One region of the Pseudoalteromonas sp. TB51 genome, then DNA from elsewhere that is predicted to be linked to it. Evidence: predicted binding sites of a transcription regulator. Region 1 holds the regulator's gene; each other region holds the start of a gene.
The links. Region 1 encodes sigma-54, which starts transcription at its own class of promoters, with help from an activator protein. Its sites were predicted from a motif close to GTTGGCACGNNNNTNGNNT; they were not measured.
Positions count from the first base shown of each region.

Region 2: L650_RS0105980 (EF-hand domain-containing protein) is a predicted target of sigma-54. The motif match lies at 2,423-2,441, and genes of this name have one in related genera.
Region 3: L650_RS0107895 (BON domain-containing protein) is a predicted target of sigma-54. The motif match lies at 1,350-1,368, and genes of this name have one in related genera.
Region 4: L650_RS0117660 (flagellar basal body rod protein FlgF) is a predicted target of sigma-54. The motif match lies at 1,922-1,940, and genes of this name have one in related genera.

Region 1 covers NZ_AUTO01000310.1:31,533-35,870, forward strand. Annotated here, with positions in the region: gene lptC (LPS export ABC transporter periplasmic protein LptC) at 1-65, shown strand, start outside; gene lptA (lipopolysaccharide transport periplasmic protein LptA) at 55-603, shown strand; gene lptB (LPS export ABC transporter ATP-binding protein) at 600-1,325, shown strand; gene L650_RS0119120 (RNA polymerase factor sigma-54) at 1,395-2,894, shown strand; gene hpf (ribosome hibernation promoting factor) at 2,922-3,209, shown strand; gene L650_RS0119130 (PTS sugar transporter subunit IIA) at 3,214-3,666, shown strand; gene rapZ (RNase adapter RapZ) at 3,686-4,338, shown strand, end outside.
Region 2 covers NZ_AUTO01000117.1:7,767-12,104, forward strand. Annotated here, with positions in the region: gene L650_RS0105965 (YciK family oxidoreductase) at 1-25, shown strand, start outside; gene rluB (23S rRNA pseudouridine(2605) synthase RluB) at 254-1,123, opposite strand; gene scpB (SMC-Scp complex subunit ScpB) at 1,120-1,710, opposite strand; gene L650_RS0105980 (EF-hand domain-containing protein) at 1,862-2,383, opposite strand; gene L650_RS0105990 (hypothetical protein) at 2,605-3,036, opposite strand; gene xthA (exodeoxyribonuclease III) at 3,278-4,084, shown strand; partial or broken gene L650_RS0106000 (energy-coupling factor ABC transporter permease) at 4,090-4,338, shown strand, end outside.
Region 3 covers NZ_AUTO01000152.1:103-4,440, forward strand. Annotated here, with positions in the region: tRNA gene L650_RS0107880 (tRNA-Ile) at 179-255, opposite strand; gene L650_RS23645 (YqaE/Pmp3 family membrane protein) at 525-683, opposite strand; gene L650_RS0107895 (BON domain-containing protein) at 748-1,314, opposite strand; gene L650_RS0107900 (LiaF domain-containing protein) at 1,632-2,288, shown strand; gene L650_RS0107905 (VOC family protein) at 2,359-2,775, opposite strand; gene suhB (inositol-1-monophosphatase) at 3,273-4,076, shown strand; gene L650_RS0107915 (substrate-binding periplasmic protein) at 4,130-4,338, opposite strand, start outside.
Region 4 covers NZ_AUTO01000294.1:3,163-7,500, reverse strand. Annotated here, with positions in the region: gene L650_RS0117670 (flagellar hook assembly protein FlgD) at 1-397, shown strand, start outside; gene flgE (flagellar hook protein FlgE) at 457-1,800, shown strand; gene L650_RS0117660 (flagellar basal body rod protein FlgF) at 1,977-2,720, shown strand; gene flgG (flagellar basal-body rod protein FlgG) at 2,742-3,530, shown strand; gene flgH (flagellar basal body L-ring protein FlgH) at 3,551-4,234, shown strand; gene L650_RS0117645 (flagellar basal body P-ring protein FlgI) at 4,246-4,338, shown strand, end outside.

The sequences.
Region 1 (4,338 bases):
CCGATTTAAAAACCGAAGTAATAAAACTAATTAACCATACGCGAACAATATATTATGACCAATAAACTCACTAAAATACTTATTATCCCATCGCTAATGCTTGCATTTAGCGCCTCTGCTGCTGAGCCTGCTGCTCAACCGCCAGCAAATCAAATTTCTATTAGTGCAGACCGTCAAGAAGGCCAACTTAAAGAAAACGTAGGTATTTTTGAAAAGAACGTCGAAATTGTACATGGTAATCGAAAAATTACAGCCGACCGACTCGAAGTACATAAACGTGAAGACTTAGGGGATAACAAACAACTCCTTATTGCCACTGGCAGCCCAGCCTACTTCGAAGAAAAACAAGACGATGGTACCGTAATGAGCGCCAGTGCAAACGAAGTACGTTACGACGTAGCAAAGCGATTTTTAACACTTGTAGGCGATGCTGAAGTCGCGCAAGCCGGTCAAAAAATTAATGCTAAAAGTATTACCTACGATATGCAGCAGCAGCTTATTAGCGCAGAAAAAGACGAAAACTCCACGGATCGTGTCCACACAATTTTAGTGCCTGTTGAAGCAAAAATTAAAGAAAAAACAGGTAACGAAGGTCAACCATGAGCACCTTAAAAGCAGAACTATTAGCAAAAAGCTATAAGGGCCGCCAAGTTGTAAAAAATGTAGGCCTTGAGGTAGAAGCCGGCAGCATTGTTGGCTTATTGGGCCCTAATGGCGCAGGTAAAACCACCACCTTTTACATGATTGTAGGGTTAGTACCTAGCGACAAAGGTAAAATTTCTATTGATGATAACGACATTACGTTATTACCTATGCACAGCCGCGCCCGCTTAGGCATTGGCTATTTGCCGCAAGAGTCATCAATATTTAGAAAGCTGACAGTTTATCAAAACTTAATGGCTATTTTAGAAACGCGTAAAGAGCTCAATAAAGCCGCGCGAGAAGAAACGCTTAACAACTTACTTGATGAATTTAGTATTCAGCATATTCGCGATAGCCAAGGTATGGCGCTTTCTGGTGGTGAACGCCGCCGTGTAGAAATTGCCAGAGCACTGGCAGCAAACCCTAAATTTATTTTATTGGATGAGCCTTTTGCTGGTGTTGATCCGATTTCAGTGTTAGATATAAAGAAAATAATAGAACATCTTAAAAACCGTGGCATTGGCGTATTAATTACCGATCACAATGTAAGAGAAACCCTTGATGTTTGTGAAAAAGCCTACATTGTTTCTCATGGGGAGCTAATTGCATCTGGCACCCCAGAACACGTATTAAATGACAAAACTGTACGCGATGTTTATTTAGGCGAGCAATTTAGGCTGTAACATTTAAGCCACACCTACAAGCATCTGCTAATATTAATTATAACAACATAAAAGGATTGTTAGAGATACATGAGGCAATCATTACAGCTGCGCATGGGCCAGCAACTTACAATGACTCCACAATTGCAACAAGCGATTCGCTTGCTGCAGCTCAGTACATTGGATCTCCAGCAAGAAATACAAGAAGCACTTGATAGCAACCCGCTATTAGAAGTAGAAGAGCAAGATTACACGGAAGAGTCGGCTGGAAAAAATGAACAAAAAGCAGATACGGATGATGTAACCGTAAGCGCATCGGCTGACGATACAACCAGCGAGTACGAGCAAGACAGTGGCGAAGCTTTAAATAAAGACACCGTTAGCGATGATATGGCAATGGATGTAACTTGGGATGAGTACATGAGCGCAGCCCCTGCGGCATCCTCAGGCCCAATGCCAGAAGATGAGTCTATTTATCAAGGTGCCTCTACTGAAACGCTACATGAGTATTTAATGTGGCAGCTTCAGCTTACTCCTTTTAGCCCCACTGATGAAGCCATTGCTATTGCCATTGTAGAAGCTGTAGATGACTCGGGTATTTTAACGCTAAGTTGCGAAGAAATTTTAGAAAGCTTTAACCAAGAAAACGATGACGAAGTTGAAGTTGAACTTGATGAAATAGAAGCCGTTTTAAAGCGTATTCAGTTATTTGACCCTGTAGGTATAGCCGCGCGCAGTTTACAAGAGTGCTTGTGCATTCAGCTAAACCAGTTTGATAAAGACACCCCTTTTATAGAACAAACTAAAATGATCTTAACCGATCACATTGATCTATTAGCGGCACGCGACTATCGTACATTAATGAAAAAGACTAAGCTTAAAGAAGACGAGCTTAAAGAGGTCATGACCCTAATACATACCCTCAACCCAAAACCTGCAGATACAATAGTAAGGGAAGAGTCGGAGTATGTAATACCGGATGTGTCGGTTAAAAAAATAAAAGGCCGCTGGGTGGTAGAGCTAAACCCAGATAGCATGCCAAAAATACGCGTAAATAGTCAGTACGCGGCTATGTCACGTACCGTAAAATCAAGTGGTGATAGCCAATTTATTCGCTCTCACTTACAAGAAGCTAAATGGTTTATAAAAAGCCTTGAAAGCAGAAACGACACGCTGCTTAAGGTAACAAACTGTATTGTAAAACAGCAACAGGCATTTTTTGAACATGGCCCAGAAGCCATGAAGCCAATGGTTTTAAACGATGTTGCTGAAATGGTAGAAATGCATGAATCGACAATTTCGCGTGTTACCACGCAAAAATATATGCATACGCCACGTGGTATTTTTGAGCTTAAGTATTTTTTCTCAAGCCACGTAAGCACTGAAAACGGCGGCGAGTGTTCATCAACCGCAATACGTGCCCTAATTAAAAAGCTAATTGCCGCGGAAAACTCAGCTAAACCATTGAGTGATAGTAAAATTGCGGATATATTGGCAGAGCAAGGAATTAAAGTAGCTAGACGCACAATAGCAAAATACCGTGAATCGCTAGCTATTCCACCGTCAAATCAGAGAAAGAGTTTGATATAAGACGTAAAAAACAAAGAGGAAATGCTTATGCAACTAAACCTAACTGGTCGTCACGTAGAAGTAACTGATTCACTTAGAGACTATGTAAATAATAAATTTGCAAAGCTAGAAAGGCACTCAGATCATATTAGCAATGTGCATGTCATTCTCGATGTAGAAAAACTCAACCAAAAAGCAGAAGCGACTATTCATGTAAGTGGCGCAGATTTATTTGCCTCAACAGAGCACCAAGATATGTATGCCGCTATAGACTCGTTGATTGACAAGCTCGATCGTCAAGTCATAAAACATAAAGAGAAGCTTGCTAGACACTAATATTATGAAATTAAGTACATTAGTATGCCAGGACTGCAGCAAAGCTGCGGTCCTTTTTAGTAGTAAAAAAAGAATTTTAGAGTTTATCAGTGAGCTTGCTCATGAAAAGCTCCCCTACTTACCACAACAAGATATTCTTAATGCGCTGGCAAGCAGAGAAAAGCTAGGCAGTACTGGTATTGGCCGGGGTATCGCCATTCCTCATAGCAGAATGGGTGGCGTAGAAGAGCCGCTGGCTTTAGTACTTGTTAGCGACACGCCTGTTAACTTTGACGCTATTGATAACTGCCCTGTTGATATTTTTGTTGCACTCATCGTACCAGATGGCGATAACCAACAGCACCTAAAGACTCTGGCAACCATAGCTGATAAACTGAGCAACAAAGAATTTTGTAAACAGCTGCGTAGTGCTAAAACCGATGCAGAGCTGTATCAAGTAATTGTTGATCAATCGTAGTAAATACTAAGGGCTATAAATGGAGTTAATTATCATAAGCGGCCGTTCTGGTTCAGGTAAATCGGTTGCTTTACGCGTGGTTGAAGATTTAGGCTATTATTGCGTAGATAATATTCCGGTCAACCTACTGCCCTCTTTAGTGCGAAGTGTTTCAGATAACTATGACAAAATAGCCGTTAGCATAGATGTTCGTAATATTCCCAAAGAACAAGACGAATTTAACGATATTCTCGAGTACCTTCCTGACTTTGCCAAACCCACACTGTTTTATTTAGATAGTGATGATCAAACACTGATCAAACGTTTTTCAGAAACACGCAGATTACATCCTTTATCCATCGATTCACTGCCGCTTGATTTAGCAATAAAAAAAGAAAAAGAACTGCTTGATGTACTCGTAACACGCGCTGACTTTATGCTTGATACCACCGATTTAAGTGTGCACCAATTAGCAGAGTCAATTCGTGAAAAAATACTGGGTAAAAAAGATAAGCAACTTATTGTAACGTTTGAATCGTTTGGCTTTAAACACGGCATACCTAAAGAAGCTGATTATGTTTTTGATGCTCGCTTTTTGCCAAACCCCCACTGGGAGCCTGAACTTAAACCGCTTACGGGCCTTGATCAACCAGTAAAAGATTTTTTGGCAAATCACAGCATAGTGCAAAAATT
Region 2 (4,338 bases), on a different contig from region 1:
TCTCGATGCGCAACAAAAAAAGTAAACTACATTTTTAATTATAAAAAAAGCCGCATACATTGCGGCTTTTTTGTCGGTAATTTTTGGTAATTATACCAATTCGCTTAATTAAATTATCTATTTTAAGGCTAGAAAAACGTGTTGTTCGCTTGGCAAAAAATTCGCTATTTAGCTGTGCTAAATGAGCATTTTTTTACCTAGGTAGCGACACGTTTAGCCCCGCAAAATGATTAAGTATTATTACGGATTGGTATTACTTACGCTTAGTTTGTTTAACACGCTGGTTATGCTTTTTAACCGCTTTACGAATTTGGTTAATTTTAGCACGCTTGTCTTTGCGTTTTTCAGGCATAACCGACAGTTTAGTTTGTGTTTCGCGGCCTAATTTAACGGTTTTACGTAAATAGTTAACGGTTTCTAAATCAAGTTCAGCCCAACCACCTTGAGGAAGGCGCTTATCTAGCTCTAATTTTCCGTAACGAATACGAATAAGGCGCGATACTTCTACATCCTGCGATTGCCATAAGCGGCGAACTTCGCGGTTACGTCCTTCGTTTAGCGTTACATTGTACCAACGGTTAATCCCTTCACCACCCAAAGATTTAACCGTTAAAAACTTAGCCGGACCATCTTCAAGCTCTACGCCACGCGTTAGGTTTTTAATGGTTTCATTGGTCACTTCACCAAATACACGGGCTGAATATTCACGCTCAACTTCATAACTTGGGTGCATTAAGCGGTTAGCTAACTCACCATCGTTGGTAAATAACATTAAACCTGCCGTGTTAATATCTAGGCGACCAACAGCAATCCAACGCTCACCGTCTATGCGTGGTAAACGGTCAAAAACGGTACGACGTCCTTCTGGGTCTTTACGTGTACTTAACTCCCCTTCTGGCTTGTTGTACATAATTACACGACAAATACGGTCGGCTTTTTCTTCAATTTTTACGCTGTGGCCATCAACACGTATTAAGTCTGTTTCCTCAACACGGTCACCTAATTTAGCCACTTTACCATTAACACTAACGCGGTTTGCATCAATGTATTTTTCCATTTCACGTCGTGAGCCTACCCCTGCACGGGCTAGGACTTTTTGTAACTTTTCACCTTGAATACTCATTCGGATGGTTCTCTCACAGAAGGATCACTTAATAACTGGTTTATTTTACTTTCCTGTTGCGCTGGCAATGCAGGAAGTTCATCTAAACCGGTTAACGAAAAATAATCTAAAAATAATTTTGTTGTTGCATAAAGCGCTGGTTTACCAGGTACTTCTTTATGCCCTACTACTTTAACCCACTCTCGCTCAAGGAGGGTTTTAATAATTGCTGATCCGGTTGTTACACCTCGTACTTGCTCTATTTCACCACGCGTTATTGGTTGCCTGTAGGCAATTAACGACAATGTTTCTAGTAGTGCGCGAGAGTACTTAGGTGCCCGTTCTTGCCATAAATTACTAAGCCAAGGGCTTAAACTACTACACGCTTGAAAGCGATAGCCACTGCCTACTTCAACTAGCTTAATGCCACGTGTTTGATAGTGAGTATGTATAGCGTCTATTGCAGTGTTAATTCGTGACATAGGAATAGCTAAATCAGCCAGTACAGTATCTTTTAAGTGGCGTTTGCTAACAGGTTTGTCTGCGACAAATATAGCCGCTTCAATGATCTCAATTAATTGTTCATCACTAATTCGACGACCCGCCATAATATTTTGCTTTGCCCTTTAAAATACGTAGCCATCTATTATGACAGAACATCGCAAAAGGGGGAAAATATATCTGCTTTTAAAACAAATTAAATGCACAAAAAAGCCAGCAATTAATGCTGGCTCTTATGTGTAGCGTATTTAGCTAATATTAGCTGTTTTTATAATGCTTTAGTGCATCATCTTCAGCAACGGCTTTACCGTATTTGCTAATGTAGCCTTTAAACTCACCTTTACTGATGCGCTTATCATTGTTGCCATCCATGTAACCAAAATGGTTTGAAATATCATCATCGTCAGCTTCTTCTACTGAGATGTAACCATTTTTGTCGTTATCTAAACTTCTAAAATCATTTTCGATTTTATCAAATTTAGCTATTTTAGCTTTAAACGCCGACTCACTTACTTCGCTGTCAGTCGCTACCTTACCGGTATTTAACTGCATGTAAGTGTTAAATTCTTTACGACTGATCTCGTTATCCATATTGGTATCAATATTTGAAAAGTGGCCCCAGATGCTATCGTCATCTGCTTCTACTTTTGAAATATAACCATCACTGTCGTTATCTAAACTTGCAAAATCGCTATCGATTTTTTCAAGGCCTTGGTTTGAGGCACATGCGGCTAAACTTAACGAAGCTAAAATAGTTGTTGCGAGTGTTAAATTTTTCATAAGACGTATCCTTGTAGTTAGTAAATGTCACTTTAACTAATACAAGTCCAATGCCAAAGTGCACAAGCCGCCAACAATCAATAAGTTACGTGAGTTTAGATTGTTTTATATACATTAATCAATTACTTAGCTTTGCAATGATTGCTGCATACCTTGTAATTTTTGCAAAAAAATACCCAGTATAAACTGGGCATTATTTTAATCTATATGTTACCGCGAAATTAGATTGCTGCGTTTTGGTAACGCTTTACAAATTCAGTTACGTTTTGTCCGTTACACTTTAACGAGTTTAAGTTACCAATTTTTTGGCGAACAGGCGCAAGGCCTTGCTTTAACGCTGTGATACATAACTGTGTTTCTTGGTGTGCATCTTTTGCAAACACTTCAACTTTTGATTCAGCAGCTTGGTTAGACGTTACTTTTTTAGCAATGTCGCGAATATCTTGACCATTACATAAAACACTTTTAGAAAAACGCGATAAGTATACACCGTGTTGTGCTGCTTCTTTACGCGCTGCGCTAAAGCCTTCATTTGCACTTAATACACATAATTTAGATTCAAGTTTATTATCTTGGCTAAAGTAAGTGTTGCTTTTTGCTGATACAGACGCAGAGGCTAATAAAGCAGTAGCTAAAAGTAATTGTGTTTTCATGAGAGAGATCCTATTTAAACGACTAAACAAGTAATTTTTGCGCATTATATATTCAATAATTACGAGATCAATTGAATTTTTTATTTATTTAAATAATTAATAAAGCATTTACAATGTTTAAACTTTACGCACCAATTGATCAACATTTGCGCAGCTATTTTCTCATTTCGATCATGTTATGTAGGCTTATTTACTGATACAATTTAGCTATAAAAACAGAGTCTAATTAAAGGTAAATTTTATGAAGGTTATTTCTTTCAATATCAATGGTCTGCGAGCTCGCTTACACCAGTTACAAGCAATTATAGATAAACACCAGCCAGACATTATTGGTTTGCAAGAAATTAAAGTTCATGATGAGGCGTTCCCTCTCGAGGACGTACAAAAAATGGGTTACCACGTTTATTTTCATGGTCAAAAAGCGCACTACGGTGTGGCAATGTTATGCAAAAATGAGCCTAAATCGGTCTTAAAAGGTTTTGCCAGCGACACTGAAGAAGCACAAAAACGCATGATAAGTGTGACAGTTGAGCAAGAAAATGGCCGCGACCTAACAGTAATGAATGGTTATTTCCCACAAGGCGATAATATAAATCACGAAACAAAATTCCCTTATAAGCGCCAGTTTTACAAAGATTTAATGACCCATTTACAAACAAACCACACGCCCGATGAAGATGTTATCGTTATGGGCGATATCAATATTTCGCCTACCGATTTAGATATTGGTATTGGTGAAGTAAACGCTAAACGCTGGCTTAAAACAGGTAAATGCTCGTTTCAACCAGAGGAGCGCGAATGGCTTGCTAAATTATTAAATTGGGGCTTTAAAGATACCTTCAGAGAGCAAAACCCTGATACAAGCGACAAATACTCGTGGTTTGATTATCGCTCTAAAGGGTTTGTAGATAATCGTGGCCTACGCATTGATGTTGTACTTGCTACCCATGCCCTTGCCGAGCGATGTATTGATACCGGCATAGATTACGAATTACGCGGCATAGAAAAGCCCTCTGACCATGCGCCAATTTGGTCAACCTTTAAATAATTGCTATGTTAACGCTTAAAATGCAAGGGCTACTTTGGGCCCTTGTTTTAATTATTACCTTTATAAGCGTAGAAAAAAATACCTATAAAGCACTTTATAAAACGCCTGCACGGCAAATAGGGGTACTTGCGTGTGCGTTAGTGTTTGCCATGTTATGGCAAATTAAAGCGGGTATTTTAAGCGGTCTTGATTTACACATTTTAGGTGTAACTGCCGCAACGCTAATTTTAGGGTGGCGCCTTGCTATTTTAAGT
Region 3 (4,338 bases), on a different contig from region 1:
AAAAATTAATTGTTCATTTCTAGCTTAAAACTTATAACACATCTTATATAAAAATTATCAATATGAAATAAAACTTAAGATTCAAGATAAACAATCCATCTGCTATATTGAAAAGTAGCACAGAGGTAGCACAGGATAAATTCGGTTAGTAGGTATTTACTTGGAAAGCTTTGAAAAGTGGTGGCCCCTCCCAGACTCGAACTGGGGACCTAACGATTATGAGTCGTGTGCTCTAACCAACTGAGCTAAGGGGCCAACTTTGTATAACTACGAGGTAGTTAATTTTTGAAGCGTTTAGCCACTGAGCGACTAAAGCGGGTTGCAGTATAAAAAGTTTTTTAAGGCTTGTCACTAGCAAAAACCTTTATTTTAACAATCAGTAAGCTGACTGCTTAAATAGTAATCTTTTTGCATGCGAATAGGCAGGAAATAACAGAAAAATAAACGCAGAAGTATGTAAGCCGCTTTTTTACAATTTTAATAATTATAAAAAAGTGGCCGGCTCACATTGAACACACCACACATTATTTTTTAGCAATAATGTAGATAGCGTGAATTAAACCAGGGAAGTAACCTAGTAAAGTTAGTAAAATATTTAGCCAAAAGTGCATACCTAAACCAACTTGTAAAAATACACCCAGTGGCGGTAATAAAATCGACAGTATTATACGAATGATATCCATGATGTAGCTCCTTTAAAATGACAAGCAAAAAGCCCAGCTAAGCTGGGCTTTTTAGTATAGTGTATTATTCAGCAACAATAGTTAGTTCATCTACTACGTCACGTACATCTTCAGCATTTTTAGCAATTTTTACTGCTAACTGCTTTTCAGCTTCTGTTTCAACAGAACCTTTAAGTTTTACTATACCGTTGTCGGTATCAACATCGATATCTGTACCGTCAACTTCTGAGTCAAATAAGAAACGTGTAGTAATTACTGTGGTGATTTTAGCGTCAGTTAAGTCGTTATCGTCATCATCCATAGTGTCACGATCTTTGTCGTCCATATCCATGTTTTTCACAACAGTTAGGTTGTTTTCTACATCAGATACGCCATCTAGGCTAATTACAAGTTCTTCAGCTAGCTCTTTATCAAGGTCGCTGTTTACTTTACCTGTAAGTACTACCTTGCCATTTTTTACATCAGTGTTAATGTCAAAGTTGTTTAGATTAGTGTTCATAAGAAGCACTGTTTCTGCCTTACCATCAATCCAAGCATCTTTACTTTCATTTTCCCAAGTGCCCGCTTGAGCACCCATAGCTGTAGTACCTAGAACTAAAGCCGCAATCATAGATTTGTTGAATGTTTTCATAATCTTTCTCCTTTTGATTAAAGACACTTTTATGTATGCGAGCTTTAGGCCAACTTTATTAACACTTTAAATTCATGGAGTTAGCTATTTTATTAGGTATAAATAAAAACACCTCCGAGTAAACATTTACAGGCTATTAGGTAAAACTTTCTTAAGTGGTGAAAATAACGATTATATTGCTGTTTTGGTTAATCTATCGTTAATATAATAAATTAAGCGGAGTTATTAAAATAATAAGCCATTGATATATAGATAGTTAAATTTTGGTACAGCACTTGCTATGTAAAGTGGTAACTCATATAAAAAGGATTATTCCCATGTCTGTAAAAATTGAAGACCGCCCAATAGAGCAAGTTCGCGAACAAGTGATAGACCAACTTATTTATAACTACAGCCATGGCGTTATTTCAGCTGAAGCCTTTGAAAGGCGCTTAGACAGTGCAATGGAAGCAACCGAAAATACCGTATTACTTAATTTAGTAGAGGATTTAACCCTTACTACGGATACCCAGTACAGTGCTCAAAAGCAAATGCAATTTGCCCCTAACTACAGCGCCCAACAAGCGGATGAAGAAAACTTAACACTGCGAAGCATTTTAGGCTCAAGCGAGCGTAGCGGCCAATGGGTGGTGCCTAAAGATATTTACATTCAAAACTATATGGGGTCGATTGTTTTAGATTTTACTGATGCTATTTTTGCTCACCAACATGTTACCGTGCATGTAAATTGTATTTTTGGCAGCGAAGAAATTTACGTACCAGAGCACGTCAATGTAGTTTCTAAAATGTTTTGTATATTAGGTAGTTTTGAAAACAAAACGGTGTCGCTTAATAAGCGCCAAGGCCCCACAATTAACCTCGAAGGTAAAACAGTTTTAGGTTCGGTGGAGGTAAAAGTTAAACGCACCATTAAAGAAAAGTTTGTGAGTTTTGCTAATGATTTAAAGGCCCAGCTTGGGGTGAGTAATAAATAATACGGGTAAAAACACAATGGGTAGAAAAGCCATATTATGCGCTTTTCTACACCGTTAGTTACTGCCTATTTTATAAGTCGTTATTACGCTCGCTTGGAATGTCACTCATATACTGCACAAACTCAACCTCGAACCCGGCTGGGTCTAAGTAATATACGTTTTTTCTAAATGGGTTTTCTGCACCCTCTTTATCAATGCTAAATCCGGCGTGTTTTAAGCGCTGTATAACAGCGTCTAGGTTGTTTGTAACGTAGGCAAAGTGAGCCAGCCCGACTTGATGCCCTGCCAAATCTCTGTTTTTATGCTCGCCATTATCGCTTATAGCAATGTAGTGATTATCGTCGCCAAAATGTACCCAGCGCTTAGGTTTGCCATACCAGGTGTTATGCCCTTCACTTCTAATAGACCAATAAGGAAAGGCTGCTTGGTAAAATTTAAGCATGGCATTTATATCGTTTACTACTAAATGTACGTGTTCTAATTTCATTATTATTTACCCTAGTTGATTGCTTAAACACAAGATAAAACCTCAAGCTAACTTTAGGTAAAGCACTTTTTTTAGTTTTTAATAATATTGGCGAGTACTGCCCTTTTAAGATTAATTTTTACAACAATACGTTGGCTAGCAGGACGCGAAGCTTTACCTACATGGATGTAGGTAAGGGGCGTGAGCAGGACGCGGAAGCTTTGCCTACATGGATGTAGGTAAGGGGCGTGAGCAGGACGCGGAAGCTTTGCTTCATGGAAGTTATTGAGCCCCCAAGGCTTCGCACTTCGCGCTGTGATTAAGTCGCCCTTTGGTTGAACAAATTTCAATCCATACACGCCAACACGTCTTAGATACGAATAAATTTACATGCATTTCAAGGCCGTACAAAAAACGCACAAAAGTATTTAGGGTTTATTGTTTACTTTATGGCAAAAGTCGCTAAAATACGCCGGCTTAAATATATAAACGTTCTTTTACAACCCAAAGGTAATACCATGCATCCAATGTTAAACATTGCGGTTCGCGCTGCGCGCAACGCAGGCAAAATTTTACTTCGCGCAAGTGAAGATTTATCAAAAGTTGAGATTCAACAAAAAGGCACTAACGACTTAGTGACTAACATTGATAAAGAAGCCGAAGCCGTAATTCGTGATACAATTTTAAAATCTTACCCTGATCACTGCATTGTTGGTGAAGAACTAGGTGAGCACAAAGGCAAAGATGCAGATTACCAATGGATTGTTGACCCGCTTGATGGCACAACTAACTTCATCAAGGGTATCCCTCATTTCGCGGTTTCTATCGCACTTAAAGTAAAAGGTCGTTTAGACCAAGCTGTAATTTACGATCCAATTCGTGGCGAGCTTTTCACTGCATCTCGTGGTCAAGGCGCACAGCTAAACAGCAAGCGTTTACGCGTTACTAAAACCGTAGAATTAGCTGGTTCAATCTTAGCAACAGGTTTCCCTTTCAAACAAAAACACCACTTAGATGCATACACAGACGCGTTTAAAGCATTGTTTACACAAACTGCTGATATTCGTCGTGCAGGTTCTGCAGCGCTAGATATGGCGTATGTAGCTGCGGGCCGTGTTGATGGCTTTTTTGAAATTGGTTTAAAACCGTGGGACACAGCAGCAGGCGAGTTACTTGTAAAAGAAGCTGGCGGCATGGTTGTTGATTTTGCAGGTGGCGTTAACTACAACAATAGCGGTAACATTATTTGTGGTGCACCTAAGCTTACGCAAGCAATTATCCGTGAAATTCGCCCAGTATTACCTGAAGCGTTACTTCGCTAATAAAGTGCATGTAACCCTATTATAAAAAAGGAGCCTATGGCTCCTTTTTTGTTTTAAAAGTAAGGGTTATCGAGCTTTAGCTCCGTGGTATAACCTTTTGTAAAAGGGAGAGAGTTTATGTCTTTTGCAAAATACTCATCAAATAACGCATCAAACTCTCCGCTGTTTTGCATGTTTTGCAACCCAAGCTCTATGGCTTGCGCTAAAGCTGGCTTACTACTTACAACAAAATAATAAATACCGGTGGGATAACTAATAAATA
Region 4 (4,338 bases), on a different contig from region 1:
AACGCTGGTTGGTAAGCAAGCGCTTTTAGAGTCTAATACGCTTGAGCTTGGCGAAAGCGGAGAGGCAAAAGGGTCTGCGGTTGCTGAAGAAGCCGTTGATAATTTAACAATTAAAGTCACAGATGCTTCTGGGCAACTGGTTAGAACTATCGATATGGGTTCGCAAGCAGCGGGTGCAGTGCGCTTTAGCTGGGATGGTAATAATGAATCCGGTGAGCGCCTACCAGAGGGTGAATACACCATTACTGCAGAGGGCAGTACCAACGGCGAGTTTTCAAGCTTACCGGTGGCAACATTCAAAAACATTGAAAGCGTTAATATCAATGGCTCTAGTGGCATTATTATTAACACTAAAGAGGGTGCGGTTAGGTTGACAGATGTCGCAGAGATCGCATAACCAATTAAAAAATATTTCGCCTGCTAGCAGGCTATTAGATTAAAAGTTAGAGGTGAATTATGAGCTTTAATATCGCACTTACAGGCCTAGCTGCCGCTCAAAAAGATTTAGACGTAACAGCAAATAATATTGCTAATGTAAACACCACCGGTTTTAAAGAATCACGAGCTGAGTTCGTCGATGTGTATGCATCTTCTGTGTTCAGTTCTGGTAAAACTAAAAACGGTGATGGTGTTCAGACAGCTATGGTTGCACAGCAGTTTCATCAGGGGTCGTTGCAGTTCACCAACAACTCGTTGGATTTAGCTATTACGGGTGAAGGTTATTTTGCGATGAGTGAAGACCTTGGCTCTCAAGATTTTTCTTATACCCGTGCTGGCGCATTTAAGCTAAATCAAGACAATTTTGTAGTCGATGCAAAAGGTAATTTCTTACAAAGCTTTCCTGTTGATGAAGCTACAGGAGATACTACTTCAGTGAGCCTAAGCACATCATCACCTTTACAAATACCTGACTCGTCAGGTTCTCCAAGAGCTACTAGTCAAGTATATTCATCATTCAATCTAGATTCTCGAAGTACTCAGCCTTCAGTTACTCCTTTTGATTCAAATACTAGTGCCTCCTATAATAGCTCGACATCCACCACTGTGTATGATTCATTAGGTGAGCCACATGTTTTACAGCTGTTCTTTGTAAAGCAAGACCCAGTAACAGCACCGAACCAATGGCAAGTTTACGGGACCTTAGACGGGAAAAACTTTGGCACAGATGGAACTGAAACCGCCGCCGGTTCACATACTCCAATAGATACTTTTGAATTTACATCTGCAGGTTTGCCTAATGTAGCGTCACCGGCTACAACTTTTTCTGATATAGACTTATCGTCAGATGCTACTACAGGTTTGACTTCACTTTTAACTAATGGTGCAAGTTTTCCCGATGATGTATCAGTAAGTTGGCGTGATGAAGCTGGCACTAATAACAAAGTTCCAACACAGTATGCAAGTAACTTTGAAGTAAAAGCACTAGAGCAAGATGGCGCTACCGTTGGTCGTTTAGCGGGTATTGATATTGGAACAGATGGAAAAGTAGTAGCATCATATAGTAATGGTGATTCAACCTTCTTAGGCCAAGTTGCTATGGTGCGTTTTTCAAACTCTCAAGGTTTATCGCAAGTAGGCGATACGAGCTGGAAGAAAAGTTTGACATCAGGGGAGCCTATTGCAGGAGAACCAGGTTCAGGCACATTGGGTAGTATTAATTCATCCGCGCTTGAGCAATCAAATACCAACTTAACAAACGAATTAGTTGATTTGATTACCGCTCAACGTAACTACCAAGCGAACTCACGAGCGCTTGAAGTTAACTCAACAATTCAGCAAAGTATTTTGCAGATTCGATAAGTTAACCTTATTTTTGGTTAAGATTTTAAGGCTGCATTTTTGCAGCCTTTTTTGTAGCTATGTCGCTAAAACTAGCGTAGCTGAACCGTTCAATACCTTCCTTATATTGCGTCAAATTTAACCTGGCATCTATTTTGCATTTATCAACTCAGAGATTTTTTATGTGAGTCGATGTTATGGACAAAATGGTCTACATTGCAGCCTCCGGCGCTAAGCAAAGCCTACAAGGGCTTGCACTTAAAGCCAATAATTTGGCAAACGCAAACACCACGGGTTTTAAAGCTGACTTTGCGCAAGCGCGTTCTATGCAAGCATTTGGCGAGGGCTTACCAACGCGCGTGTTTTCAATGCAAGAGCGACCAGGTTCTAACATGACCTCTGGCGGCATAATCGAAACAGGTCGTGATTTAGATATTGCCATGAGCGATAACGCCTGGCTTGCGGTTCAGGATGACTCAGGAAACGAAGCATATACAAAAGTAGGCACGCTAAACATTACTGCGCAAGGTATGTTGGTAACAAGTCATGGTCGTCAAGTTATTGGCGAAGGTGGCCCCGTAATTTTACCGGTTCCTATTGAAAAAATAAGTTTTAGTGAAGATGGTGCCATACAGGTTCGCCCCCAAGGCGCGCCTGCAAATTTTTTAGAAGAAGTAGACACGCTGCGCGTTGTTGAAGGAAACAGCAGAGAGCTTGAAAAAGGCAACGATGGTTTATTTAGACCTGTACCTGGGCAAACCGTCGATACCTCTGCAAATGTAAAAGTGTTAAGTGGTGCACTGGAAATGTCTAACGTTAATCCAGTTCACGAAATGGTCGATATGATCAACCACCAACGTCAATTTGAGTTACAAGTAAAACTAATGAAAACAGCTGAAGAGATTGACGAACGTCAAGATCAGTTGATGCGCATAGTTTAACTTTAAAATGAGGGCATACTTATGAATCCTGCATTGTGGATAAGTAAAACAGGGCTAGACGCTCAACAAACTGATATTTCAGTTATTTCAAATAACTTGGCGAATGCCAGTACCGTAGGTTACAAAAAAAGCCGCGCTATTTTTGAAGATTTACTGTATCAAAACATCAACCAGCCTGGCGGGCGCTCTTCACAAGATACCGAGCTGCCATCTGGCCTAATGCTAGGTGCGGGTGCAAAAGTGGTTGCTAACCAAAAAGAGTTTACGCAAGGTAATATGCTCACCACCGAAAACTCACTCGATTGGATGATTTCAGGCGAAGGTTTTTTTGAAGTGCTGCAACCCGATGGCAATATAGCGTATTCGCGTAATGGGCAATTTACTACCGATGAAGACGGTCGTATTGTTACCTCCGGTGCAGGTTTTGTTGTTCAGCCCGAAATGAATGTACCCGATGATGCGCAATCAATTACAGTCTCTCAAGATGGTGAAGTATCTGTACGCGTTGCAGGGCAAGCCGATAACGTGGTGATTGGCCAGCTAACAATTAGTGACTTTATTAATCCATCGGGTCTTGAGCCAATTGGTCAAAACCTTTACACCGAAACCGCTGTTAGTGGAGCGCCTGTTCAAGGTAATCCAGGCGTAGAAGGCTTAGGAACTATTATTCAAGGCTCACTTGAAACATCAAACGTTAATGTAACGGAAGAATTGGTAAACCTTATCGAAACTCAACGTGTTTACGAAATGAACTCAAAAGTAATCTCGGCCGTTGACGAAATGATGAGCTACATCAATCAACAGTTATAACCGTGCACAAGGGGATAGTTATGCGTAATGTTATTTTATTTGCAGCAGGCACCTTATTTTTAAGTGGCTGTGTTTCTACGCAAAATAGTGAAGTGGTTCAAGATGACCCCTACTACGCACCCATGTACCCAGAGCCTGTAGCAGAGCCTGTTGTTGCAACGGGTTCGTTGTTTAACACCAATACATTCAATGATTTGTATTCAGACAAAAAAGCACTTAGAACCGGCGATATAATTACCGTTAAGCTTGAAGAGTCAACACAAGCTACAAAAGCCGCTAAAACCGAAACCGATAAAGAAACCGAAGCCAGCCTAGACCCCGTTATTGGGTTAGGTGGTTTACCAGTCAATATAGGTGGCGATAGTATTCAGTTTGGCATTGGTAGTGACTCATCATTTACCGGTGACTCTAAATCAAATCAGTCAAACAGCTTAGTGGGCGATATCTCGGTGAATGTTATGCGTGTTTTACCCAATGGTAACTTAGTTATTCGTGGTGAAAAATGGCTAACACTTAACACCGGCGAAGAGTTTATTAGGCTCGAAGGCCTTGTACGTCCGCAAGATGTAAGCGCCGATAACACGGTTGAGTCGAATAGAATTGCCAATGCCCGAATTCAATATTCAGGTAAAGGACAAACACAAGAAGCGCAAAGCCCAGGGTGGTTAACACGTTTCTTTAGTAGCTCGTTATTTCCGTTTTAGAGGATAGTAGTATGAATAGCATTAAAGCGTTTATTTTGATCATACTGCTAGGCTGGCAATTTTCTGCCAGCGCCGAGCGTATAAAAGATGTCTCTATGGTTGAA